4 regions of the Paenibacillus lacisediminis genome follow, and region 4 is predicted to be linked to each of the others. Evidence: riboswitches for the same ligand, from Rfam matches in the RefSeq annotation. Region 4 holds a riboswitch; each other region holds the start of a gene.
What was found. Region 4 has a riboswitch for cyclic di-AMP ahead of ACLD72_RS31455 (C40 family peptidase). Riboswitches for the same ligand answer to the same signal wherever they lie in the genome.
Positions count from the first base shown of each region.

Region 1: another riboswitch for cyclic di-AMP. It lies ahead of ACLD72_RS06820 (phytanoyl-CoA dioxygenase family protein); the one in region 4 lies ahead of ACLD72_RS31455 (C40 family peptidase).
Region 2: another riboswitch for cyclic di-AMP. It lies ahead of ACLD72_RS04560 (TrkH family potassium uptake protein); the one in region 4 lies ahead of ACLD72_RS31455 (C40 family peptidase).
Region 3: another riboswitch for cyclic di-AMP. It lies ahead of ACLD72_RS08435 (3D domain-containing protein); the one in region 4 lies ahead of ACLD72_RS31455 (C40 family peptidase).

Region 1 covers NZ_JBKIAX020000003.1:133,379-139,326, reverse strand. Annotated here, with positions in the region: gene ACLD72_RS06840 (AraC family ligand binding domain-containing protein) at 1-195, opposite strand, end outside; gene ACLD72_RS06835 (spore coat protein) at 373-936, opposite strand; gene ACLD72_RS06830 (spore coat protein) at 1,156-1,596, shown strand; gene ACLD72_RS06825 (hypothetical protein) at 1,635-1,805, opposite strand; gene ACLD72_RS06820 (phytanoyl-CoA dioxygenase family protein) at 1,922-2,812, opposite strand; cyclic di-AMP (ydaO/yuaA leader) riboswitch at 2,953-3,095, opposite strand; gene ACLD72_RS06815 (hypothetical protein) at 3,173-3,439, opposite strand; gene ACLD72_RS06810 (acyl-CoA synthetase) at 3,881-5,440, opposite strand; gene ACLD72_RS06805 (transporter substrate-binding domain-containing protein) at 5,618-5,948, opposite strand, start outside.
Region 2 covers NZ_JBKIAX020000002.1:269,016-274,963, reverse strand. Annotated here, with positions in the region: gene uvrC (excinuclease ABC subunit UvrC) at 1-1,281, shown strand, start outside; gene ACLD72_RS04565 (CPBP family intramembrane glutamic endopeptidase) at 1,906-3,633, opposite strand; cyclic di-AMP (ydaO/yuaA leader) riboswitch at 3,916-4,082, shown strand; gene ACLD72_RS04560 (TrkH family potassium uptake protein) at 4,147-5,490, shown strand; gene ACLD72_RS04555 (potassium channel family protein) at 5,514-5,948, shown strand, end outside.
Region 3 covers NZ_JBKIAX020000003.1:488,757-494,704, forward strand. Annotated here, with positions in the region: gene ACLD72_RS08420 (dihydroorotate dehydrogenase) at 1-743, opposite strand, end outside; gene ACLD72_RS08425 (dihydroorotate dehydrogenase electron transfer subunit) at 740-1,435, opposite strand; gene ACLD72_RS08430 (polysaccharide deacetylase family protein) at 1,589-2,437, shown strand; gene ACLD72_RS08435 (3D domain-containing protein) at 2,512-3,168, opposite strand; cyclic di-AMP (ydaO/yuaA leader) riboswitch at 3,173-3,346, opposite strand; gene ACLD72_RS08440 (amino acid ABC transporter ATP-binding protein) at 3,693-4,415, opposite strand; gene ACLD72_RS08445 (amino acid ABC transporter permease) at 4,402-5,064, opposite strand; gene ACLD72_RS08450 (transporter substrate-binding domain-containing protein) at 5,164-5,948, opposite strand, start outside.
Region 4 covers NZ_JBKIAX020000030.1:29,009-34,956, reverse strand. Annotated here, with positions in the region: gene ACLD72_RS31480 (hypothetical protein) at 1-101, shown strand, start outside; gene ACLD72_RS31475 (4a-hydroxytetrahydrobiopterin dehydratase) at 278-577, shown strand; gene ACLD72_RS31470 (c-type cytochrome) at 656-1,015, opposite strand; gene ACLD72_RS31465 (GNAT family N-acetyltransferase) at 1,174-1,677, opposite strand; gene ACLD72_RS31460 (C40 family peptidase) at 1,921-2,403, opposite strand; cyclic di-AMP (ydaO/yuaA leader) riboswitch at 2,408-2,545, opposite strand; gene ACLD72_RS31455 (C40 family peptidase) at 2,788-3,258, opposite strand; cyclic di-AMP (ydaO/yuaA leader) riboswitch at 3,262-3,398, opposite strand; gene ACLD72_RS31450 (hypothetical protein) at 3,620-4,450, opposite strand; gene ACLD72_RS31445 (M1 family metallopeptidase) at 4,471-5,948, opposite strand, start outside.

The DNA.
Region 1 (5,948 bases), on a different contig from region 4:
CAGCGTCAGCGTCTCGCCGTCCTCCACGCGAACGTTCCCTTTTCCCTCATGGACAAAATGAATTTTATAAACATCGCGCACGCCCGGGCCAAAGGAATGCAGGGGAGCGCAGGCTTCCTTGCCCCAATAGCATAAATACAGCTCCGGCGATTCGCGAAACGGACGATCCGGGTTATAATGAAAAATCGCAGCCAAGCTCGGCACCCTCTTTGCACACGGCATTGGAATTGAATGCGCCCGCATCCGCTGCCATTGTACCACAAAAAGCGATTCCAACTTGTTGATCCCATAAAAAAAAGAGCCAGGCCTGCCAAGGTTATTGGTTTCCTTGGAATACCCGCTCTTTTTAACCCGCTTCGATTAGGCGTACCACTAATGAACCGCCACCGGCTCCTGCACCTTCTCGTAAAAAGCACCAAGTGTATTCATCGTCGTCATTGGAGCCGCCTCTAACGGATAAAAGCCTTTTTTCACCATCCATTGCCATACGTCATAAGCGTGGTGCGAGCTCATGCAGAAGGCATGTTCCAGAAAGCTGCGGATTTCGGGATGGCTCATTTCCATGGCCGCCCAAGCGTACTCCCTGCCCGCCCGTTTCAAGGTCAGCAAATAAGCGGTGGCGATTTCCCGATCGTTAAACTGCTCTATCGAGGTTCTTGGCATGACCGGTACAGGGGACGCAGACGCCTGGGTAAAAGATTGCAGGACCGGCTGCAAATCCGGAATCGGCAGTTTCTCGGCGGCTCCTTCCGCTTTGCTTAAATACTCTGCCTTCATGTTGTAGTCCTGAATATGGAGCGGAAGATGTTTTTGCAACATCGCCTTCAGTTCAGGGTCCTGCGCTTGATTGATAAAACAGGCCATATTCGTAATCGAGTTAACGCAGCTTAACGCGAGTTCATTCAAATCCTGTGCTTCGTGTGCGGCCAGTTCCATGAAACATGTACCTCCTTCGGTTTTTTGGGTTGCTGAATCACCACTTTTAGCATGCACCCCATCGTTTTCTATTATCGCCGGAAGCCGTAGTAAAATTGTCCATTACATAGACAAATACCCATCTAAGCCCATTATGCATATAGTGGATTAATACCAGTATTGGAGTGTGAAATCGTGAACAACGAATGGAAACAGGAACATCTAGCCTGGCATGAAACAATGGAGCTGCATGAGCTTGTCGCCTCGCAAGCCGCCAATTTGGTGGCGTTCAAAAAGAAACTGCCGATGGTGATGGACCCGGCGTTAAAAGCGCTCTATGCAGAAACGATCAAAACCTTGGAGCACAATATACGCGAATTGCTCAAATTTTATCCGATGGCTCCAGGTATGGCCCGCAACGTTTCGCCCGATATGACCGGTTTTGACGCGGCCAACCTGCTTGGCTTCGCTAAAGCCTCCGTACGCAATTACGCGAACGCCATTACGGAGACGGCTACCCCTCAATTAAAAGAAACGTTCCAAAAACATCTGCTTGGCGCCATCGCCCTTCATACCAAAATATTTAACTTCATGTACCAACACGGTTACTATCCGGCGTATAATTTGGAAGAACTGTTAGCCCATGATGTGCAAATGGCCAATCAAGCGTTGAACATGTAATAAGAAAAAATCTCGCCGCTGGCGAGATCACTGGTGCATTATTTCTGTTGTTCCTTTTCTTCAGGTTCATCGTATTTATTGATGTGCCCGGTAATGGCTTCGACCGCTTCATTCACATTCGTGGTGGCCGGCACAGCCTTCACCTCGTCTTCGGTCTTATCGACAAAATTTTGATGATCCGCACGTACGGCTTCAATTTTATTGCTCACCTGAGGTCACTCCTTTCCCGGAAAGTTGTGGTTTGAAATTACTATGCGATATTTTGCGCTACTTTATGTAAAAGGCCGTCCCCAGGCAGATCTTTCTGCCGGGACGGCTTTTTTTCTTAAAATTCCGTGCGGGTCGCCATGTATTCGGGTCTGGGCTTCTTCCCGAAATAAGGCTCGGCCAATTTGTTCTCCACACTGTTATAGACCATAAAAATGTTGCTGCGCGGATATGGCGTGATGTTGCTGTTGGAGCCGTGCATCAAATTGCAGTCGAACAGCAGGACCGAGCCTGCCTTGCCGACCGGTGTTTCAATGCCGCAGCGCTTGGCCAGCTCGGTTAAGCTCGCTTGATCGGGCGCGATGAATTCCCTGGAGGAATCCCCCGGCGTCCTGCCGACGCACGACACGAAGATTTGATGGGAACCGGGCATGACCATAAGCGGTCCGTTAAAAGGATAATTGTCTTCCAGCGCGATCAAACAGCTGAGCGCCCGCATCCGGGGCATCCCGTCCTCCACGTGCCAGGTTTCAAAGTCCGAATGCCAGTAAAACTCTTTGCCGGTAAATGCGGGCTTGTAATTGATCCGCGATTGATGGACGTAGGCCTGCCCCGCCAAAAAATACTCAACGATCGCAAGCAGTCGCGGATGCCGGGACAACTCCTGAAAAACCGGATGGCTCCGATGAATCGCAAAAATCGATTGCACTTCTTCCCCACCGGGTACGCGGATAATTTCATCGGAAGTCAAATCCTGGGATGCTTCCCGCAAGCGCCGTGCCTTCTCCTGATAGCCCTTTAATTCCGCTTCGCCGAAAAAGTTTTCCAGGAACAGATAACCGTTTTTGGCGTAAAAATCCGATTGCTCCTTGCTGATCCCGTTTTCCGCGGTCCACTCGCCATATACGATGGGGTCCTGCCGCGGAAGCCATCTCGGCTCGGCATACACCCGGGAAGGGTAAGCATCCGCCTTTGGATCAAAAATTACGGACGTTTCCAATGTATTCATTTCTCCTCATCCCCTCATGAGAAATATTTGTCCATACAAAAAGGACCTCCGCTTGGAGAAGGCAAAGCTTCGCCAGCAGGGTCCTTAAAACAGACAAAGGCCCTTATAAAAGGGCCTAATAAGATCTCTTAATGTGGCAATATAGACCCATCCACTGCTGACGAGGTTAGCTGACGGGCTCGGGTAAGATGGTACCCTACAATCATTGCTGAATGACTCGCCCCAAAAAAATGGTTCCCCCGTTTTCCGGCCGCGTAAGCCGGAAACTAAGCGTGAGTCTATAGTAAAGGCAATTCGCGTTCATGTCAACCCATGTTCTGTAATATTTTTGATTTCACTAAAACCTCGCCGCCGTACTTATTACCGCAACTGGCTTTCCGCTTCAGCCAAATCGGCCTGATCCTCCTGCAAATCTTCTTTGGCGCGTTCCAGCGGTTCCGGATTCATGCGCCCATCCGCTTGGGAAATGGCCTTTTCCGCTTTTTCAATGGCGTTATAGGCATTTTCCACTGTTTCTTCAGTCGGATGGGATTGGGCTTGCGTTACGGCCCGGTGCGCTTTTTTAACGGACTGCTGGGCCGATGAGATCGGGTTTTGCGATTGCACGCTGGAATAAGGATTTGCCATGTATTCAGCCTCCTCAAAACGATGATATGATGCAGGTTCCTTACTAATTTGAGGAAAAGGCCGGAACAATATGCGTTCGAACTTTTGCCAATCCCATATGACAGCGATGGAATGCGGAGCTGGAAAAAGGAATAGGGGGGAAATCGGCACGAAATGCAAAAGGGCATGCGATTTTCGTCGAAACTCCCCGAAACAGGCGGTTCAACTGCAAATATGCAGTTCATTTCCTATTATTAGCTGCTTTTTTATCCTATAGCCGCAAATGAGATGTATTTTTGCACTTCAACCGCTCAAAAGCAGAAATTTGCGGAAATTCAAATGCACTTTTGCACTTGATCCCATCGAGCCGTCCTTCTTACCACGAAACTGATTGATGAAGTCGCCGTTGATTTTGCCAAATTACATCAAGGCTTTCTTGCCTTAGCTCGGGGGTCTTTTTTTCTAAATCGAGCTTTTCACCTTCAAGGCTGCCTGTTCCTCCCGCTCCCGCAGCTCTACTCTGCGGATTTTGCCCGTGTTCGTTTTTGGCAGCTCGTCAACAAATTCGATCTTCCGCGGATATTTATACGGGGCCGTCACCGCTTTGACATGAGCCTGAAGCTGCTTGATCAGTTGCGGTGAACCCGCTACCCCCTCTTTCAGCACGACAAAAGCTTTGACGATATGCCCGCGAATTTCATCGGGACTAGCCACTGCGGCGCATTCCTTGACCGCAGGGTGCTTCATCAGCGCTTCTTCAACTTCAAACGGCCCGATCGTATACCCGGAGCTGATGATGATATCATCGCCGCGCCCCTCAAACCAGAAATAACCTTCTTCGTCAATTCGCGCCCGGTCCCCGGTAATAAAATACTCACCGCGCACGTTTTGTTGTTTCCGCTCCGGATCCAGGTAATAGTTCTTAAACAAAGCCGGCATGCTAACGTGAACGGCAATATCCCCGACTTGTCCTGCCGGAAGCGGAATTCCCCGCTCGTCGACCACCTCCGCCACGCCCGGGGAAACCGCTTTGCCCATCGATCCCTGCTTAAGCGGAGTATCCTTCAGATTGCCGATCAGCAGCGTGCTTTCCGTTTGCCCGTATCCGTCGCGAATGGTAATGTTCAATTCCTCCCGGAATTTCCGGATTACTTCCTGGTTTAACGGCTCCCCGGCGGAAACGGCGCTGCGCAGGCCGGACAGGTTATAACCGCTGAGCCCGTCCGTTTTCGACATAATCCGATATTCGGTTGGCGTGCAGCACATGACCTGGATACCGTAGTTCTCCAGAAGCTGCAGGTAGCGATGCGGTTGGAACGCCCCCTGATATACGAAACCGGTCGCCCCATTTCCCAAAACCGACAGGAACGGGCTCCAAATCCATTTTTGCCAGCCCGGCGCGGCTGTAGCCCACACTGTATCGGTGCTTCGGATGTCCAGCCAGGCCGAGGTGATCCTGAGATGCGCGTAACCCCACCCATGGCTTTGCACGACGCCCTTCGGATTGCCGGTTGTTCCGGACGTATACGCCAAAATGGCCATATCGTCGCGGTGAGTCCGTACCGCCTCAAAGGTGTCCGGCTGTCCGTCCATCAAAGAATCGAGCATAATCCATCCGGCTGGAGCGGGCACGGTTTCTTTGCCGCCGGCCACCGCGATGCGAAACGCCCAAGCCGGCAGTTCCTCAGCGATGTTGTCCGCCTCGCCGGTCGCATTGTGCCAGGCGATGACCGCCCGCGCCCCGGAGTGCCGGAGCCGGTAAGCCAAGTCCTTGGCCCGCAGCATTTCGGACGAAGGGATGATCGTCAGCCCCAGCTTCAGGCAAGCCACGTAAATCACATAAGCATTAATATGCCGCGGCATCATCACCAGCACGCGGTCCCCTTGAGTTAACCCGAGCCCCGACAATCCTCCGGCAAGCCGGTTGGCCCTGGCCAGCAGCTCTCCGTACGTAATTTCCTCATAGTCGCCTTGCTCGCTTAACCATTTTAGAGCCGTTTTCCCCGGCTCATGGTTCTCCATCTCCGATGTTATATTGTAAAACTCCGGCGCCAGCCATTGCTCATAGTTCAAGTTGATCTATCCCCTTTTAACTGAAATTACCAGTCTATTTGATCAACTCATTATACCATATTCTAGTACCAGGTTCTAATACCAAAAGTGAAAAAACCTGCAAAAAGATTTGCGGGTTTGACCGGTCTAAAGTTTGCCGCCCTCTGTGATGACTTCATTGGGATCGGCATCGGGTCCCAGCTCGTCTTTGACGTATTTGTTGTACAACTGAAGCAGAAACTGCTCCTTCCCCAGATTTTCCAGCTCGGTATTGATCCAATCCTTCAGTTCCGTGTTGCCTTTTTGGACTGCCGGAGCGATCGGCGCTTCTTTTTCCAGCTTTTCTTCGATCAGATGAAACCCCGGGTTGTCCTTGGCCCAGCCAATCAGAATAAAGTTATCCTGGGCGTAGCCGTCGCCGCGCCCGTCTTTCAGCGCCTGCAAAGACTCGGTGTTTTTATCGTATTTGACCAGTTCG
Region 2 (5,948 bases), on a different contig from region 4:
GGGGATTTTCTATCGTTCGTCACGCAGTATTACAGTGAAAATCCGGCCTTGCCGCAGGAGATTTTGCTGCCGGAGATGAAGGAGGACGCAGAGGGCGAGACTGCTGGGGCTGAGGGTGATCCGCAGCCCGGTGCTGAGCCGGTTGAGGGCGAGGCTGCGGGCCAGGAAGAAGCTGGAGCAGGCTTGGGGCCGGGGGCCGCGGCTGGGCAGGAAGGCGCGGACGGTGCGATGTCGGTACTGGATGAACAGGCGGGGCTGGCTCCGGCAACGGAAGGCGCGGACGGTCTGCTGCCGGCGCCGGGCGCCCAAGCGGGGGAAGCCTTGCAATGGGAAGGCGAGGCTGACCCGGTACCAACGCTGCATGGTGAGGACGGCTCGGAAGACCAGCCCGCGGACCAGCCGGCGGCGCTGGACTCGGCCTCCGGCGCGGCGGCGCTGCAGGAATGGCTCGGCGTCAAGACGCTCGTGCCGCAGCGCGGCCTGAAGAAGCAGATGATAACGATGGCCGTGGAGAACGCGCGCGTATCGCTTGACGAGAAATTCCGCCTGATCGAACGGGATGAGGAGCGGACCTCGAAGGCGGCGGAAAACCTTGCGCAAGCGATCGGCCTGGAGAAGGCAGCGCGCATCGAAGCGTTCGACAACTCCAACATCCAGGGGACGAACCCGGTATCGGCGATGGTCGTATTCATCGACGGCAAGCCGGCCAAAAAGGAGTACCGCAAATACAAGGTGCGGACCGTACAGGGGCCGGACGATTACGAAACGATGCGCGAGGTCATCCGCCGCAGATACGAACGGGTGCTGAAAGAGAATCTGCCGCTTCCCGACGTGATCGTGGTCGACGGGGGCAAGGGGCAGATATCCGCCGCGACCGACGTACTGGAAAACGAGCTGGGCCTTTATATCCCGGTGTGCGGCCTCGTTAAGGACGCCAAGCATAAAACGGCGCAGCTGATGGCCTTCGACCCGCCAGAGCCGATTCATCTGCCGCGCGACAGCCAGGAGTTCTACCTGCTGCAGCGGATCCAGGACGAGGTGCACCGCTTCGCCATCACATTCCACCGCGAGCAGCGCGGCAAGTCGATGGTCGTTTCGCGGCTCGACGCGATCCCCGGGATCGGGGAGAAGCGCCGTAAGGCACTGCTCAAGCATTTCGGCTCGCTGAAAAAAATCAAAGAGGCCTCAGTCGAAGACTTCCGGCCTCTTTCGATCGGCGACAAGCTTGCCCGCCAAATTATCAACGCCCTGCGGGACGAGGAAGTGCCGGAGGAGTTGTAAACTACGGCTAGTTTCGGAGCCATGGCTTCCCATTATCGATAGGAGCGGGAGCACGCGGCCAGCGTTTTCGTGAGGCCGTCGGCGATGCGATGGCCGCGGAAATAACGGTAAAAAATGTTCTTATTTTCGGCAAAAAAGGGAGTTAAGCTGGAATAGAGGAATTTTTTACCGTTATTTTGGAAAGGTGAGGGCAAAAAGGTGCTTTTACCAAGCTTGACCCGCGGATAGGGACAAAAAGTTCCGCTATTTTGTGCAGGAGCGGGAATGTTTCAAAATAACGCCGAAAATTACCGCTATTTTTCGGAAGTAGCGGCAGGCACTTAAAACACAAGTTTGCACACAAAAAAACCGTCGAAGCGAATGGCTCCGGCGGTTTTTTGTGTTCTGTGGCGTCTACCCTCCCCACTAGCCGCTACGACAGCAGCAGCAACGCGGAGGTTGCAGCGGCTGGAGGCTACGATTGCTGCAGCAGCTGCGGAGGTTGCAGCGGCTGGAGGCTACGACTGCAGCAGCAGCGCGGAGGGTTGCAGCGGCTGGAGGCTACGACTGCAGCAGCAACGCGAAGGTTGCAGCGGCTGGAGGATACGACTGCAGCAGCAGCGCGGGGGTTGCAGCGGCTGGAGGCTACGACTGCTGCAACAACTGCGGGGGCTGCGGCTGCTGTGGTTGCAGCGGCGAAGAGCCCGGGCGCTCTTTGCCCGGCGGGTTGAACAGATAGATCACGTAAGCGACGATCGCCGGCAGGGCGATATAGAACAGGCCGGCGGCGATATTCAGCGCTCCGCCCATAAACATCAGGCTCAAAGCCATAAGGATGCTGTCAAAGATCACATGCGCGAAAACGACGGTCGCAAAGCCGTAACGCAGGAAAATGAAGCTGAACAGCAGCCCGATAAAGGTCAGTTCGATCGGCCGCGAAATGACCGGATAGATCGGATACAGCGTATGGCCGAAAGCCCAGATCAAGGTCGTCAGCAAACTGGCGACAAACGTGCTGCGGAACATCTTTTTCAGCATAGGAATGCCGAACAACCGGTAGACGGCTTCTTCGCCGATCCCGGCCACCCAGGCGAGCAGCGGGAACAGGATCGGGTAGACCATGTTGTATGGCGATTGTGTCGCATCGGTTGTCGACCACGTATGAATCGTTCTTTCCAGGATGAAGAATACGACCGACTGCACCCCGAGCAAAATCAACGCCCACGCGTAGCCGTCGGCTACCGAGGTCAGCACGTGGCGGCCGTACCCTTCCTCCCTGGACCGTGCCCACAAATTGATGCCGTTTTTCCGCCACAGTCCGTCTCCACCAACGAGCGAGAAGTATACGGAAGCGGCAAGAATCAAGGTGACCAGCCCTTGAATCACGAACCCGACCGCCAGCACGATCGGACCCAGCCCATCCTTTTCGAATACCGGCAGCATGTTGACTGTCCCGATGACGGACAAGACGAAGTAGGCAGAGGCCAGAAGAATCCCGCGTTTAAAAGAGGTGTGCGCCCGCGTCAGCGCGCTGTACACGATGGCCAGAATACCGAGCACAACCGTGAACAGGGCGTATCCGGCAAAGGTAAGCCAGTTGGCGAGGCGCGTCTGGCCGGCGACGTAATCGGCATGCGGCTTAGGAACCGTAAAATAGCTTTCGAGCGATGACACGGCGCCGTATTCGTAGCGGATATCGATCGCTGCCCGCGATTCTCCGAGTTCAACCCCCTTTACGTTATAGAGCAGGCCGACATCGCCCTCGCCGGACACGAGTTCGAGCTTGGACGGATCAAAACCAAACGCCGACAGATACGGTGCGGCGAGCCGCTCCTTCTCCTCCATCGTCAAGTCGCCTTCCCAGGCGCGCATCGAATCGTTGGTTTCGGTACCGTAGTTGAGCATCATCTGCTTGTTCGCATTGCTCGACGAAGCGATTTCCTCAAAACTCACGACTTTGCCGGTCGTCATGTGAACGTCCACGGTCAAAGCGCCCAGCACATCATTTGGCTCATTAAAACGGACGCGAAAAACGTCGTACGGAAATTGTTTATCATATGTTTTCATGTACGTGGCAAGCAAATCCGCCTTCGTTAAATAACCGTACAAATCGGAGCGCGATTCATATGTAACGAGCGCATTTTCGGGGTGACCGGACAAATCGATGTTCAGCTCCGACTGGGCAAAATCGATCGCTTTCGTTCTGGCCTGCGCTTTGGTGATAACGTTATCCGACTGTTCCATCTGCAGCGTGTCGGAAGCCGTGGACGGAAAGACCTGGACGATGAAGAAGACGACCAAGCCGATCAGGGCCATTAGCCAAAGCGTTTTTGTCTTCAGCCTGCGGCTGGACGGTTTCATAGGTGAAAACATTACAAAACTCCTTTTTAAAAATTTTTGTGCACGGGTATGATTTTACGGCAACTACATCACAGTAAAGATAACATAGTGGGATTTCCAGCGCCAGTTGCAGGCAAAAATGATGAAAAGACGCAATATTCCCGTTATGCCTTAGCATGGCTCAGATTGAACGGGAAGAAGATCGGGGATTTCCCGTTTCCAGCGCTTTTTCACCGTTTTTAATGAAAATACGCCTTTGTAGTGAAAGTAAATAAGGATTATAATCCATTTGACGAAAATGAATGAAAACAATTGAAAAAAATAGGGCCGAATTTCGACTTCGAAAACGGGGGAACCGATTTTTTTGGGGTGAATTTCGCTTGATTTGGGCAGCAGGCGCATGGCTGCCTAGTCCGGCGATTAGGGCAACTGTGCATGTCCGAATCCGTCAGCTAACCTCGTAGGCCGCATGCAGCAGGAACCAAAAACCGAAAGGCATTGGATTTCCAGTGCTTTTTTCTTTTGTTCTTTTACGACAACAATGGGGTGAATGAATTGCTTTTCAAAAAAATCAGCTTTTCCCCGCCGCAAATTCTGGTGTTGGGATTTGCGCTCATCATTCTGCTGGGATCGCTGCTGCTGATGCTGCCGATTTCCAGTACGACGGGGGAAACGCTGCCGTTCGTCGATGCGCTGTTTACGGCTACTTCGGCGACTTGTGTGACGGGACTGGTCGTCCGTGACACCGGGACCTATTTTTCCACGTTTGGCCAAGTTGTAATCATGCTGCTGATTCAGGTCGGCGGGCTTGGTTTTATGACCATGGCCACTCTGTTTTCACTTGTGTTGAAACGGAAAATTTCGCTGAAGGACCGGCTGATCCTGCAGGAGGCGATGAACCAAAACACGATGGAAGGCATCGTCCGCCTGATCCGCAAGGTGCTGATGTATTCGCTGGTCATCGAATCCTGCGCGGCGCTGCTGTTCGCCATTCGCTGGGCGTTTGACATGCCGCTCGGACGCGCGCTGTACTTCGGCGTTTTTCATGCGGTATCGATGTTTAACAACGCCGGCTTTGACCTGTTTGGCGGATACCGCAGTTTGACGATGTACGTGGCGGATCCGATCGTCAACTTCGTGGCGATGTTTCTGATCGTGTCCGGGGGTATCGGGTTCATCGTTATGTCGGACATCATGGATTTCCGGCGGCGCCGCAAGCTGTCGCTGCATTCCAAGGTGGTGCTGTCGATGACGGCGGCGCTGATTGTGGTCGGGGCTCTGGTTATATTTATATTCGAATTCACCAATTCGCGTACCCTGGCGCCGCTCGGTTGGGGCGGGAAATTTTGGGCCTCGCTGTTTCAGTCGGTGACGCCGCGGACGGCGGGGGCCAACACGCTTGACATCGGCGCGCTGCGGCAGGCCTCGCAATTTTTTATCATCATCCTGATGTTCATCGGGGCTTCGCCCAGCTCAACCGGCGGCGGGATTAAAACGACCACGTTCACCATCCTCGTCGGCGCTGTGTTCTCCATGATCCGCGGTCGGTCGGACCTCGTCCTGTTCCGGTACCGGATGGCGCAGGAGCGTATTTTTAAAGCGGTTACGATTACGATGCTTGCTTTATTCCTGGTGGTAGCTGTCGCCATGGTGCTGTCCACGACCGAGGACGCCAGCTTTCTGAGCATTTTGTTCGAGACGACCTCGGCGTTTGGCACCGTCGGTCTATCGATGGGGCTGACCGGGAAGCTGACGGTGATCGGCAAAATCATCATCAGCTTTACGATGTTCGCCGGTAGGCTCGGGCTGCTTACGCTAGCCTATGCGCTTGGACCGAAGAAAGGCAAGGAATTGTACCGCCATCCGGAAGGCAAAATGATTATAGGATAAGATAAGGGGACTCAGGATTAACCATGAAAATGCAGCAGTTTGTAATCATCGGACTGGGCCGGTTCGGCTCCAGCCTCGCCTTGGAGTTGATGGACCTCGGGTATGAGGTGCTGGGCATCGACCGGGACGAAGAGGTGGTAAACGAAATGAGCGACCAGCTTACGCACGCCGTTGTGGCGGACGCCACGGACGAGGAAGTGCTGAAATCGCTGGGCGTCCGCAATTTCGACTGCGGGATCGTCGCGATTGGCGACGATATTCAGATGAGCATTTTGGCGGCGATCTTATTGAAGGATGTGGGGGTCAAGACAGTGGTCGCCAAGGCGATTTCCGTCTTGCACGGGCGCGCGCTGCAAAAGCTCGGCGTAGACCGCGTTATTTTTCCGGAACGGGATATGGGCGTCCGCGTGGCGCATCAGCTCGTGACTCCGAATCTGCTGGATTATATCGAATTGTCC
Region 3 (5,948 bases), on a different contig from region 4:
ATCGTAACGGCCCGGCACACCTGATGGACCATCCTTAATGCGATCGGCTTGATCGCCGGTCCCGACAAACCGGCGTACAGGTTGTCGAATAAGCTGCGCCGCCGGTAAATGTCGATTTTCATAGCCGAAAACGTGTTGACCAGCGAGACCCCGTCCGCGCCCTCCTCCTGGCACATCGCGGCCATCCCGGCGATGTCTTCGGCATTGGGCGACAGCTTGACGATCAGCGGCAGCTTCGTGGCCGCGCGCACCTCGCGGACAACGCCGCGGGCGATCTCCGTTTTGATCCCGTAGGCCATTCCGCCTTCCTTCACATTGGGGCAGGAGATATTTAACTCGATCATATCGACCGCCTGACGCCCCTCCCGCTTGCGCCGGGCGGCGTCCTCATCGATCAGGCGCGCGCCCTCCGCATATTCCTCCAGCGTGTTTCCGCCCAGATTGGCGATTCGCGCCAAATCGAGCTTTTCCCAATACGGACATTCTTCGCGGAGAAAGGCGGCGACGCCCGGATTTTCCAACCCAACGCTGTTAAGCATCCCGGATGGCGTCTCGGCCGCGCGAAGGCCGTCGTTCCCCGCCTTCGAATGCAGGGTCAAGCCTTTGCCGCAGATCCCTCCAAGCCGGTTGAGATCATACAGCGCACCGTACTCCCGTCCGAAACCAAACGTGCCGGAAGCCATGACGATCGGGTTTTTAAAGGAAACCCCGGCGATGGAACAAGACAAGTCGATCCCGCTCACGCAAACACCACCTCCTCCACCGGAAAAACGGGACCATCCGTGCACGCTTTTTTGCGGCCATCCCGGCATTTCACGCTGCACACCAAACAAGCGCCGATACCGCAGGCCATCCGGTTTTCCAGGGACACGTACACCTTGGCCCGGCTTTCCGGACTCGTCTGCTTTTGCTGCACGGCTTGCAGCATCGGATGCGGTCCGCAGGCGATGATCGTATCATATGCGCCAAAATCGACGCGGTCGAGTATCGATCCGCCCACATCCACCAAAATCCGGCCCGTAGACGCCTGGCGAAACTCCTCCACCATGTACGCTTCCTGGCTGAAGCCGAGAAATACATCGGCCTGCGGCGCCGTTCTCAAGGCAAAATAAAACGGGGCGATGCCGATGCCGCCGCCGACAAATGCCGTTTTCCCCGCCAACGGGGGAAAGCCGTTGCCAAAGGGCCCTTCCATTTGGAGCGAATCGCCGGGCTTCAGCTGGGAGATCAGCCTGGTTCCTTCCCCGGCAACCCGGTACAAAAATCCGATCCGGTCCTCCGTCAAATCAAAAATACTGATCGGCCGCGACAGCAAAGGATACCTTTCGCCGGCGCGGAGCATATAAAACTGGCCCATTTTCCCGGCAAAGCGGCCTTCCGCCATCAATAAAAACACGCCGTCAGCAATGTGCCTGTTGCTAACCACAATAGCCACCAAATCCACCTCTTCCTTACGTCTGCTTCATCAAAGAATGCAATTTTTCGGGAAGAACGTCTGTGATGTTTTTCATAGCATGCTTCTTTATAAATCCCGGTAAAGATGGGCATACCAAATCATAACAACACCCGGACGAAGGAGGAAAATTCGTTGTCTACCCTGTTCAGAAACGTGCTGATTTCCATTTCCATTTTGGCGGTGACCGGTTTATCGGGGGGAAGCATGCCCGTCATGCCGGCCCTTTCCGAAACGCCCCGCGCTGTGGCTGCCGCGCTAAAGCCTAACGGCACGGAAGCAAGCGCCACAGCCGCCGCACAGGTTCAGGCGAACGCCAAGCCCAAGCCGGCCGATTTAAGCGAGCTCCAGCGCAAATATTCCGAAACCTTTAAATTTCACGGACCTAGAGTCAAGCAGGTGGCGCTGACGTTTGATGACGGGCCGGACCCAAGATTTACGCCGCGGGTTTTGGACGTTTTGCAAAAGCAGGGCGTAAAGGCGACCTTTTTTGTCGTCGGCAACCGGGCGAAAAAATTCCCCGCGCTCGTAAAACGGATCCACCATGAGGGCCACCTCATCGGCAATCATTCCTTTGGCCACCCGAATTTCGGAAAACGGTCGCTAAAGCAGTTTCAAGCGGAAATTTTACGCACGGATAAAATCATTCAGCAAACCGTCGGGTATCGGCCGAAGCTGATCCGTCCTCCCTACGGCGAAATCCGCGAACCTCAAATCCAATGGGTTAAGAAAAACGGCTACACCATCGTTAACTGGAACGTGGATTCGCTGGATTGGAAAGGGCTGGACAAATCCAAGGTCGAAGCCAACGTACTCGGCGCCGCAGGGCCCGGGTCGATCGTGCTTTTCCACGCCGGAGGGGGCGTCGGATCTAACTTAAACGGGACGGTCCAGGCTTTGCCGGAAATTATACAAACGATGCGGGCCAAAGGTTATCAGTTTGTCGATTTAGCCGAATTGCTGCATACGACGAAGTATAGATAAAAAGAAAAGCGCGAGGCATCAGACCCTATAGTCTAGCGCTCGCGCTTTATAAATTGGCTTACCAAAAATGAACCTTACTTCAGCACGTACAGGGTGACATCCTGAAACCCGAACGTCATGGCGGATGCTTTGCTGCCGGGAATGAAGATGTCGACGCGCTTGCCTTTGATCGCGCTCCCCTGATCGCTGGCGGTGGCCACGAACGCCTGCTTCGGCAAACCTTCATGGTCATAGCCGGTGACCAGCACTTTCGTTCCCATCGGAATCACGCTAGGGTCGACGGCGATCGTACCAAGCTTCAGCGGGTTGCCGAAATAATCGACCGCACCCCATTTTCCGTTTTCGTCGGCGGCTGCCGAGTAGGCCGATGCTTTCACCTGAATCGTATTGGAATAATTAAACGTTTTTCCCCAGGCCTCGACGACTTTGTCCGTTGCCAATAAGTTTGGCCCCGACGCCGCTTCGGCTTTCATCGTCTTTGCCGCAGGAGCTTCCGTTTCCGGAATCGTCAACTTCAACCCTTCGTATATATTGCCGGGATCAATCCCTTTATTGGCGTCCATCAACTGCTCCAAGCCGACCCCGTATTTCTTGGACAACAGATAGAAGGTATCTCCTTCCCCTGCCGTATGTACCGCATCCGCGTGCACAGGTACCGTTTGCAAAACCGCCGCTAAACTTGCGGCCACCAGTGTTGTTTTTGCGATTTTCGAAAATATGCGATTTCTCAACTGTCCGTCCTCCTTTTATACGCCTGCGGAGTTAGTTGTCGGATTCGGGAAAAAGGATATCCCCGGCGCCCTGTTTCAGCGCTTCACCCCAAGAAAACCGGCCTCGTCCGTTAAACGCTCCGTTTTTCGGTGAATCATCCCCCGCACCTGCCGAGGCAGGTTTTGGCTTACCTGAATATATCACAATTTTGTAACCATTGGGGCAGGAAATAGTATCCATAACGCGGAAACCCGCATTCCCATGCGATAAATTCGTCGAAGAAATCATGACAAATCGGTAAAATTGGAAGTGGATAGCGGTCATTTTGGGCGTTATTTGGCCAAATGAGCAGGCAAACAAAAAATAGCGGTCATTTTTGTCCTTATTGTTCAAAGGAGCAAGAAAATTCCGCCTCATTTGCGGCATCTGCCCAAGAATAGGTACAAAAACTTCCGCTATTTCAACCCGAAGTGTAAAATGTCCGGCAATAAGACCATTTTTTACCGCTAAGGAGAAGCCTGAATTCATCGGATTGCGATCAACCCTACAGCACTTTGCTTAAAAAATCCTTCGTGCGCTGATGCTGCGGCGCGCCGAACACCTCCTGCGGCGTCCCCTGCTCAAGAATCACGCCCTGATCCATGAACAGAATCCGGTCTCCGACCTCGCGGGCAAAGCCCATTTCATGGGTGACGATGACCATCGTCATCCCCCGCTCCGCCAGGTTCTTCATCACGTCCAGCACCTCGCCGACCATTTCCGGGTCAAGCGCCGAGGTAGGCTCGTCAAACAGCATCACATGCGGCTCCATCGCCAGCGCGCGGGCGATCGCAATCCGCTGCTTCTGCCCGCCGGACAGCTGGGAAGGATACGCGTCCCGTTTATCCTCCAGCCCGACCGTGTGCAATAGATCCATGGCGATCGCTTCGGCTTTGCCCTTGTCGAGCTTTTTCACGCGGATCGGCGCCAGCGTAATGTTGTCGAGGACGGTTTTGTGCGGGAACAGGTTGAAATGCTGGAACACCATACCCATTTTCTCGCGGGTTTTGTTGATGTTGTGCCCCTTCCCGGTAATCGATTCGCCTTCGAAACGGATTTCGCCTTCGGTCGGAACCTCCAGCAGGTTCAGGCAGCGCAAAAACGTGCTTTTCCCCGATCCGCTGGGACCGATGACGACGACGACCTCGCCTTTGGAAATTTCCAGGTCGATCCCCTTCAAAATGTGCAGCTGGCCAAACTTTTTATGCAAACCTTTAACGGTGATCACTGGTCTTCAACTTCCTTTCGAACACGCCCAAAATACGGGACAAGGTGAATGTCAAAATAAAGTACATGATTGCGATGATCAGATACGGCGTCATGCCGTCGTACGTAATGGTCACGACCGATTGCGCCTGGAAAATCAGCTCGGTCGTACCGATGATCGATACGATTGACGATTCTTTGATAATCGTGATGAACTCGTTGCCGATCGCAGGAAGCACCGATTTGATCGCTTGGGGAATGATGATATGCCGCATCGCCATCCCTTTGGTCATTCCCAGTGAACGGGCGGCCTCCCCTTGCCCGCGATCCACGCCCTGGATGCCGGCGCGGAAAATTTCCGCCAAATAAGCCGAGCTGTTGATCGACAGCGTAATCGCCCCTGACTGAATCGGCGAAAAGTTGATGTCGAACATAAACGCAAACCCATAGTGAATGATCAGCAGTTGCACCATCATCGGTGTGCCGCGTAAAAATTCCACCCAGGCATGGCCGAGAAAACGCACGATCCCCCAAGGCGACATGCGCAGCAAGGCGATGATCAGCCCCAGGAAAAAACCGCAGACCACGCTGATCGCCGCCAGCACCAGCGTATACTGCACGCCGGCCAGAAAGTAGCCCTTATACTCCATAAACATCGAAATCAAATCCATAAAGCATTCATTCCTCCTCGTTTACCTCAAACCCTTACGCAAAAAAACAGAAAATAGCGAAAAAGACCTTCGCTATTTTCTGCAGGTTGCAATCCGCCATTATTTCTCGGCCAGCGCGCTCGCTTCAGTGACGAATTTATCGATGCTGCCGTCGCCGATCAAGCGGTCCAGCGTGGAATTCACCTGATCCAGCAACTCCTGGTTGCCTTTCTTCACGCCGATTACATAACCCTCATCTTCGTTTTCCGGTTTGGCGTCGGTGATGACAAGCCCTTTGACGTTCTTAACGAACGATTCCGCTACCGGACCTTCCAAAATGGCCGCATCCACACGGTTCGTATTTAGCTGCATAATAATATCGTTGATTTTGGCCAGTGAAGTCAGTTTACCGTTCGGGACCTTCTTGGCCATTTCCTCTTGAATGGAGCCTAGCTGCACGCCGATTTTAGCGCCCTCCAGCGATTCCATCGTGCTGAATTTGTCTTTATCCGCTTCACGGGTCACTACCGCCTGCTCGGCTTTGTAGTAAATTTTCGACATATCGATTTGCTTGGCGCGTTCCGGCGTCGGGCTCAGCCCCGAAATGACCAGATCCACACGGCCGCTTGCCAGCTCGTTCAGCAAGGAGTCGAACTTCAAATCCTTAATCTCCAGCTTCGCGCCCATGTCCTTGGCGATTTCATTGGCGATCTCTACGTCGAACCCGACGATTTGGTCTTCGCCTTGCTCGTTTTTAATGTGGAACTCGTACGGCGGGAAATCCGCGCTCATACCAATTGTCAATGTTTTGTCCGCTGTAGTTGTATCCGGTTCGGCCGCCTGCGCGCCGTTTTGTGTGGTTTGGCCTCCGGTATTACCGGCCTGGCCTGCACTGTTATTTTTTC
Region 4 (5,948 bases):
TCATTGAGGTCGGAAGCGCGATCGTCATCTATGATCCGGAAGGACACCGCATCAATGTTCTGATCGGGGACGAAGAGCTTACCTCCGTGGCTTTGATCTAGAGAAATTTGGTTTGACCCGGGGTTCCGTGGTAAAATAGTTAGTCAGGAAGCAGTACGCATGTTCAGGTTGTTTGCAGAATAAAATAGTAGAGGACGGGGCCGGAAGCTTAGGTCCCGATGCGCCAGGGGATACTTACATAATAAGGAGTTCTTGAAGAGAACGGGGAGGATAAATGATGCCGTTTACACCGCAAGAAGTACAAGCGCATTTGGAAAAGCTGGAAGGCTGGGAACTTGAGGAAGGACGATGGATCTTCCGCAAATATACGTTCTCCAATTTTATGAAGGGTATTGCTTTCGTGGATGAGGTAGCCGCAATTTCAGAAGCGTTTAATCATCACCCGTTTATTACGATCGACTATAAAACCGTGACGCTCCGGCTGACCTCATGGGAAGAAGGCGGAATTACGGCAGTGGATATTAAAGAAGCGCAGCAATATAACGAGGCGTTTGACAAAATGCGCGCTGCGGATTAGGCCAGGCAAAAAAACGCCCGCCGGAAACGCTTAAGTTTCCGGCGGGCGTACTTTTCGTGTGCAATTTAGGTGTTTTTCTTATTTTTTCTCCGCGAGCCACATCGCAACGTTGGCAATCTCTTCATCCTTCAGCCGATCTTTGAAGGAAGGCATCATTCCGCCTTTGCCTTTGGTGATAATGCCGTAAAGCTGGTCAGCCGTCAGTTCGGCGCCGATCTTTTGCAGATTCGGTCCCGCGCCTCCTTGCAACTGATCTCCGTGGCAGGTGATACAGTTGGCTTTGACGGTGGCTTCGGCTTGTTCCGCATTCATCGTAATTTCAGGCAATTGCGGTTTGGCTTCCTTAGCGGTCTGCTCCCGGCTTGGCAGGGTGAACATCAGTACGACGGCCAAAGCGCAAGCTACGAGAAACAACCCGCTCATGATCCACTTTTGCATTCCAATCGCCCCTCCTATGTAAGCTACCTTAATCATTATAACGGAACATGCCGCTCGATCATAGTCTTTGTGTCAAAAATAGGAACAATTCCATCGCAATCGCGGTAAAATTTGTAACAAACTTCATAGGCAAGTCCGCTCTAACAGATCAAGGGCCTTTAGGATGAAGCCCGAGGCCCCCGATAAACCATGCAATAAAAAGGCTTGGAGATACCGCCAGGGGTCATTTTCTCGTAAAGGTCCGTGATGGTGAAGCCGGCCTTTTGATAAGCGCGAATCGCCCGGGTGTTCCACGTAAGCACTTCCAGGTCGATCTCATGGTCCGGTTTCCGCCGCAGTGCCTCCTCGACGATCTTTGTTACAAATCGTTTGCCGAGCCCATGTCCGCACAATTCCGGTTTCATGCCGATGCCGAGCCGCGTGACATCCTTAAGCGGGAAATATTGAGCAAATCCCGCAAGTTCTCCGCTTTCGTCCAGCACAGACACGTATTGCTCCGCTCTGATCGCCGGATTGCCGAATTCAACATCGAGCGCTTTCATTTGTTCCCAAGGAAGCCAGCTGTAGATGTCATAGGGAGAATCGTAACGCCAGGTGCAGATTTCCGCGCCGTGGCTCTCTTCCATGGGGACGATGCGAAATTGAATAATCGGTTTATCCATTAGGATCCTCCTTTAAAAACGGCATTCCTATTACCCTCACTCTAACGGGATTTACTTAACTTGTAAAGGTTTTGCCGGCGTTCGGACTCCTGTGGATATATGGGAATACACAAAAAATCGGTAACCTTTTGGCGTGTCGCTTCGTTATATAGATAGGGATGAAAAAAACCGCAAGCCATTTCGCATGGAATAGGCTTACGGCAGGCAGGTCATGTGAAGCGGAAATAAAGCGCCGGCGGAGGTTCAAGATTCCGCTGCGTACACGGAGTAACCGTATTTGCTGAGCACCCGCTTCGCGCCAACGTAGCGGTTCTCATAATAACTGTTGCTCAACTTGTCGATCCGGATTCCTTTGGAAGAGGAGGCATGGGCAAATTCTCCGTCGCCAACGTAGATGCCTACATGCGATACTTTTCCGCCCCCCAGGGTGTTAAAGAAGACAAGGTCGCCGGCTTGCAGCTCGCTTTTGGACACCGCCGTACCTGCCTTGTATTGGGCCGTGGATACGCGAGGGAGCGTAACGCCCATTTGCTTAAACACATACCGCGTAAACCCGGAGCAATCAAATCCGGCCGTGCTGGTGCCGCCGTATTTGTAGGGCGTGCCGTACACGGAATCGACAATGCCGGAGAGCGAAGTTTCCTGCTCGGCCGCGAAGGCGCTTCCAGCTCCCAGGGTGAAGCATAAAGCCAAACTCGTTACCGCTGCTGCTAAAGTCTTTCTCAAGATGTCTAACTCCTTCCAAGGCCTGCGAGGTTAGCTTAAGGATTCGGTTGAAGGTTCCCTATGATCCCTTTGAAGCGAGATCAATTCACCCTGATGTGGTTCCCCCGTTTCCCGGGTGCGGGGAATTCGGCAGTTCATGTAGTATGCACCCTAAAACGACGTTACAACAAAAATTACAAAGTTGTTACTATTTCTGTTGGTCATTTTACCAAAGCGGGCCAACATTGGCAAGTTTCCCGGCAAAAAGGATGCTTTTGGCCTGTTTGCGGAGCGGGTAAGTCTGGGTAATGATTCCTAGGGCCTTCATGTAAACATGAAAAACCCGCAGAGATGTGGCTGCCCCATCATCCCTGCGGGTTTATCGAATCGTTATAGTGTTTCCGATTACTGTTCGGCCGTTACAGCTTCATATTTCTCGGAGCTCATAATGCGTTTCGCTCCGACATACCGCTTCTCATAGTAGCTCTCGCTCAGTTTGCTGATGACCACTCCTTTGGAGGAAGAGGCATGCGCAAACTCGCCGTCACCGACATAAATGCCAACATGAGATATGCCATCGCCGGAAGTGTTGAAGAACACCAGATCGCCAGCGATTAATTCGTCCTTGGAAACTTTTGTTCCCATCTCGAATTGGGAGCCTGATTGATGAGGAAGATCAATGCCGAGTTGGTTAAATACATACATCGTAAATCCGGAACAGTCAAAACCGGAAGTCGTTGTTCCGCCTGAGGAATAAGGAGATCCGAGACCATTGTCAATGGCGCTGTTCAACTTGGAATCCGCGAAAACGCTGCCAGTTCCGATAGTGAAGAGCAACGCGAAACTTACTGCTGTTACGGTCAAACGCTTTTTCAAGAAGTATGCTCCTTCCAATGCCTACGAGGTTAGCTTAAGGATTCGGTTGAAGGTTCCCTATGATCCCTCACTTACGAGATCAATTCACCCAAAGTGGTTCCCCCGTTTCCCCGGCGCAGGGAATTCGGCTTTGATTTCACACCTGATAAGACTTATTCGACGTAGCTTGCTATTTTCCTGCCAAAGATGACAAAAATAATTACAAAACTGTTACTGAAATTGTGCTGCTGTTATTTTAACAAAGGCAGGGATCATTTGGCAATGGTTAATTCGCAAGATTAAGAGGGGAAAACCTCACACAAGGCCTTCGCAAAGTCGCGAAGGCCTTGTGCCGTAAAGGTTTCGGAGAGATGAAAAAAATTTAACTTTTTTCGGTTTTTGTCTGCCAGAGGCGATATTGCGAGGTGACTTGCCAAACTTTAAAAGCGCTGCGAAAAAGAGGGTAGGTTTGCTGCAGGATCAGCGCCAACATGCCGGTCCAGATCCAGGAGACCGTTCCGAACAGCAGGAAAACGCCCAGTCCGAACGCGCCCAGGATCAGGGAGATCCCGATGCCCTGCAGAAGGTGCCGGAAACAGACGAGGAGGGAACCCCAGACGCTGGATTTAAACAAATATCCAAATTGCACGTAGAGGAGGCATTGCCTTACCAGCCAGCCGTAAACGAACCAACCCAGGATGTAGATGAGGCCCGTCAGCATCGGGGCCATTTGTCCCCCGGACCCCAGCAGATACGGCCATAATCGCAGGAGCTTGGGAACAATCCAGAAGGAAGGCAGCATAATTAAAATAAGTTCAAGGGCATAAAACAGGGCGACCGGTTTCCAGAATTCCTTCATTCCGCGGAACAGCGGCAGTCCGTGCGCGCGGCTCTCGGAAGGGACAAGCCCGTAAAAAATTCCCGCTTGAATGAGAGGCGTGAGCAGAAGACGCAGAACCGCCATGCCGATCAGCAATCCCAAATAAAGGCGGACGTCCGGATTGCTCCCCAAATAAATACGCCCTTCCAGCAGAAACAGAAACCGGCTGAGCTGCGTTGGCAGCGGATCAGGATATCTTTGCAGCAGAGCGGTAACGGCAGTATCGACCAGCCGGTACAAAAACAACCCCCACAGCAGCTGATACAGGAACAAAATGATGACGGAGGGAAACTGGCTTTTCAGCAGGCTCCATCCCTGACGCACATAGGTCATACTCTATTACCCCCTAAAAGTTACCATATAAGCGTTCCGAGCAGGGCCTCGATTAGCTTGGTCACGCTCATATTGGAGCGCGAAAGGAGAGGTTCGGGCACCTCCGTTTTCAAATAGTTGTTGATATGTTTGTTTTCGACCACCAGCGAATAGTCCGGATCGATTTGCACCCAGGCAAGCGGCTCCTTGTATGTCAGCTTAAGCTCGACGCGGCTGTCCTCGCCTTTCCATTGTTTTCGCACCGTATGCCCGTCTTGGAACGCGAACAGCAGCGGAACCTTCGGATAGGTCGCCCCTTTGCGGGAGATGACGACGGTGGATTCGTAAACGGTGGCGCCATTCTGACGGAGCGGATTCACCGTGATTTGGTCAACGGAGAAATCGGCCATCTTGCCGTCGTATACATATTGCGAAAAATAGTTTTTCCAGCTGCGACCGGTGACTTGTTCGACAACCCGCTGAAAGTCGGCCGTCGTTGGATGTTTGAAGCGGTATTTGTGGGCATAAACCGTTAAAATGCGCTTCATCGTTTTGCTCCCCACCTGGCGTTCAATATCGAGCAAAATAAGCTTGCCGCGGTAATAGGCATTTTTGGTATAGCCGTCGCTGGAGCCGTACTTCCAGGCGTTTTGTGTCAGCGGAGCCGGCGCGGAAATCAGCGCGGCCTGAATCGGAAGCGTTGGGCTGATTCCGAACTCCTGCTCCATCAATTTATCCTCCGCATAGGAAGCAAAACTTTCATCCAGCCAAGCCTCTTCAAATTCGTTGCTCGCAATCATGCCGTAAAAAAATTGATGCGCGATCTCGTGAATGACCGTCCGCTCCAGCTCGTCGTACCCGGGAGAGTCGCTGCTTGCGCCAAATGCGGTCACGAGCGTCGGGTATTCCATCCCGCCTGCTCCGTTCCCGTCCGCGGGGGGCACTACGATGGACAGGGTCGAATAAGGGTAACGTCCGTACCATCTGCTGAAATTGGATAAAGCCGATTTGGCCGCATAAAAATAGCGCTCTTTCAAGTCCTGATGGGCCGGATCCAGGTAAAGCTTGATCCGCACGCCGGGCACCTCGGAGGAGGAAAACGGCTCTTCCGCATAAATAAAATCGGGGGAGGCCGCCCAGGCGAAATCGTGAACATCGTCGGCATAAAACTGCACCGTTTTCCGTCCATCCCGGATGGCCGCCTTTTTCGTCTGAAATCCGGTAGCGGCAACGGTATAGGTTTCGGGCACATTAATTCTCACGTTGTATATGCCAAAATCGGCATAAAATTCGGAGTTTCCGTGGTATTGGTGGAGATTCCAGCCTTCCGCCGTGCGCCCCCGGGTACCCGCAGGCTCATATACGCTGATTTTCGGGAACCACTGCCCGGCCATCACGAAATTTCCCGCCGTCCCCATCCGCGCAAAAACCTTCGGCAGCTTGACGGTAAACTTCATCTTCAGCGTCAGGCTTTCCCCGCCTTGAACCGCCACCGGCAGACGCACTTTGGCCAAAGTTT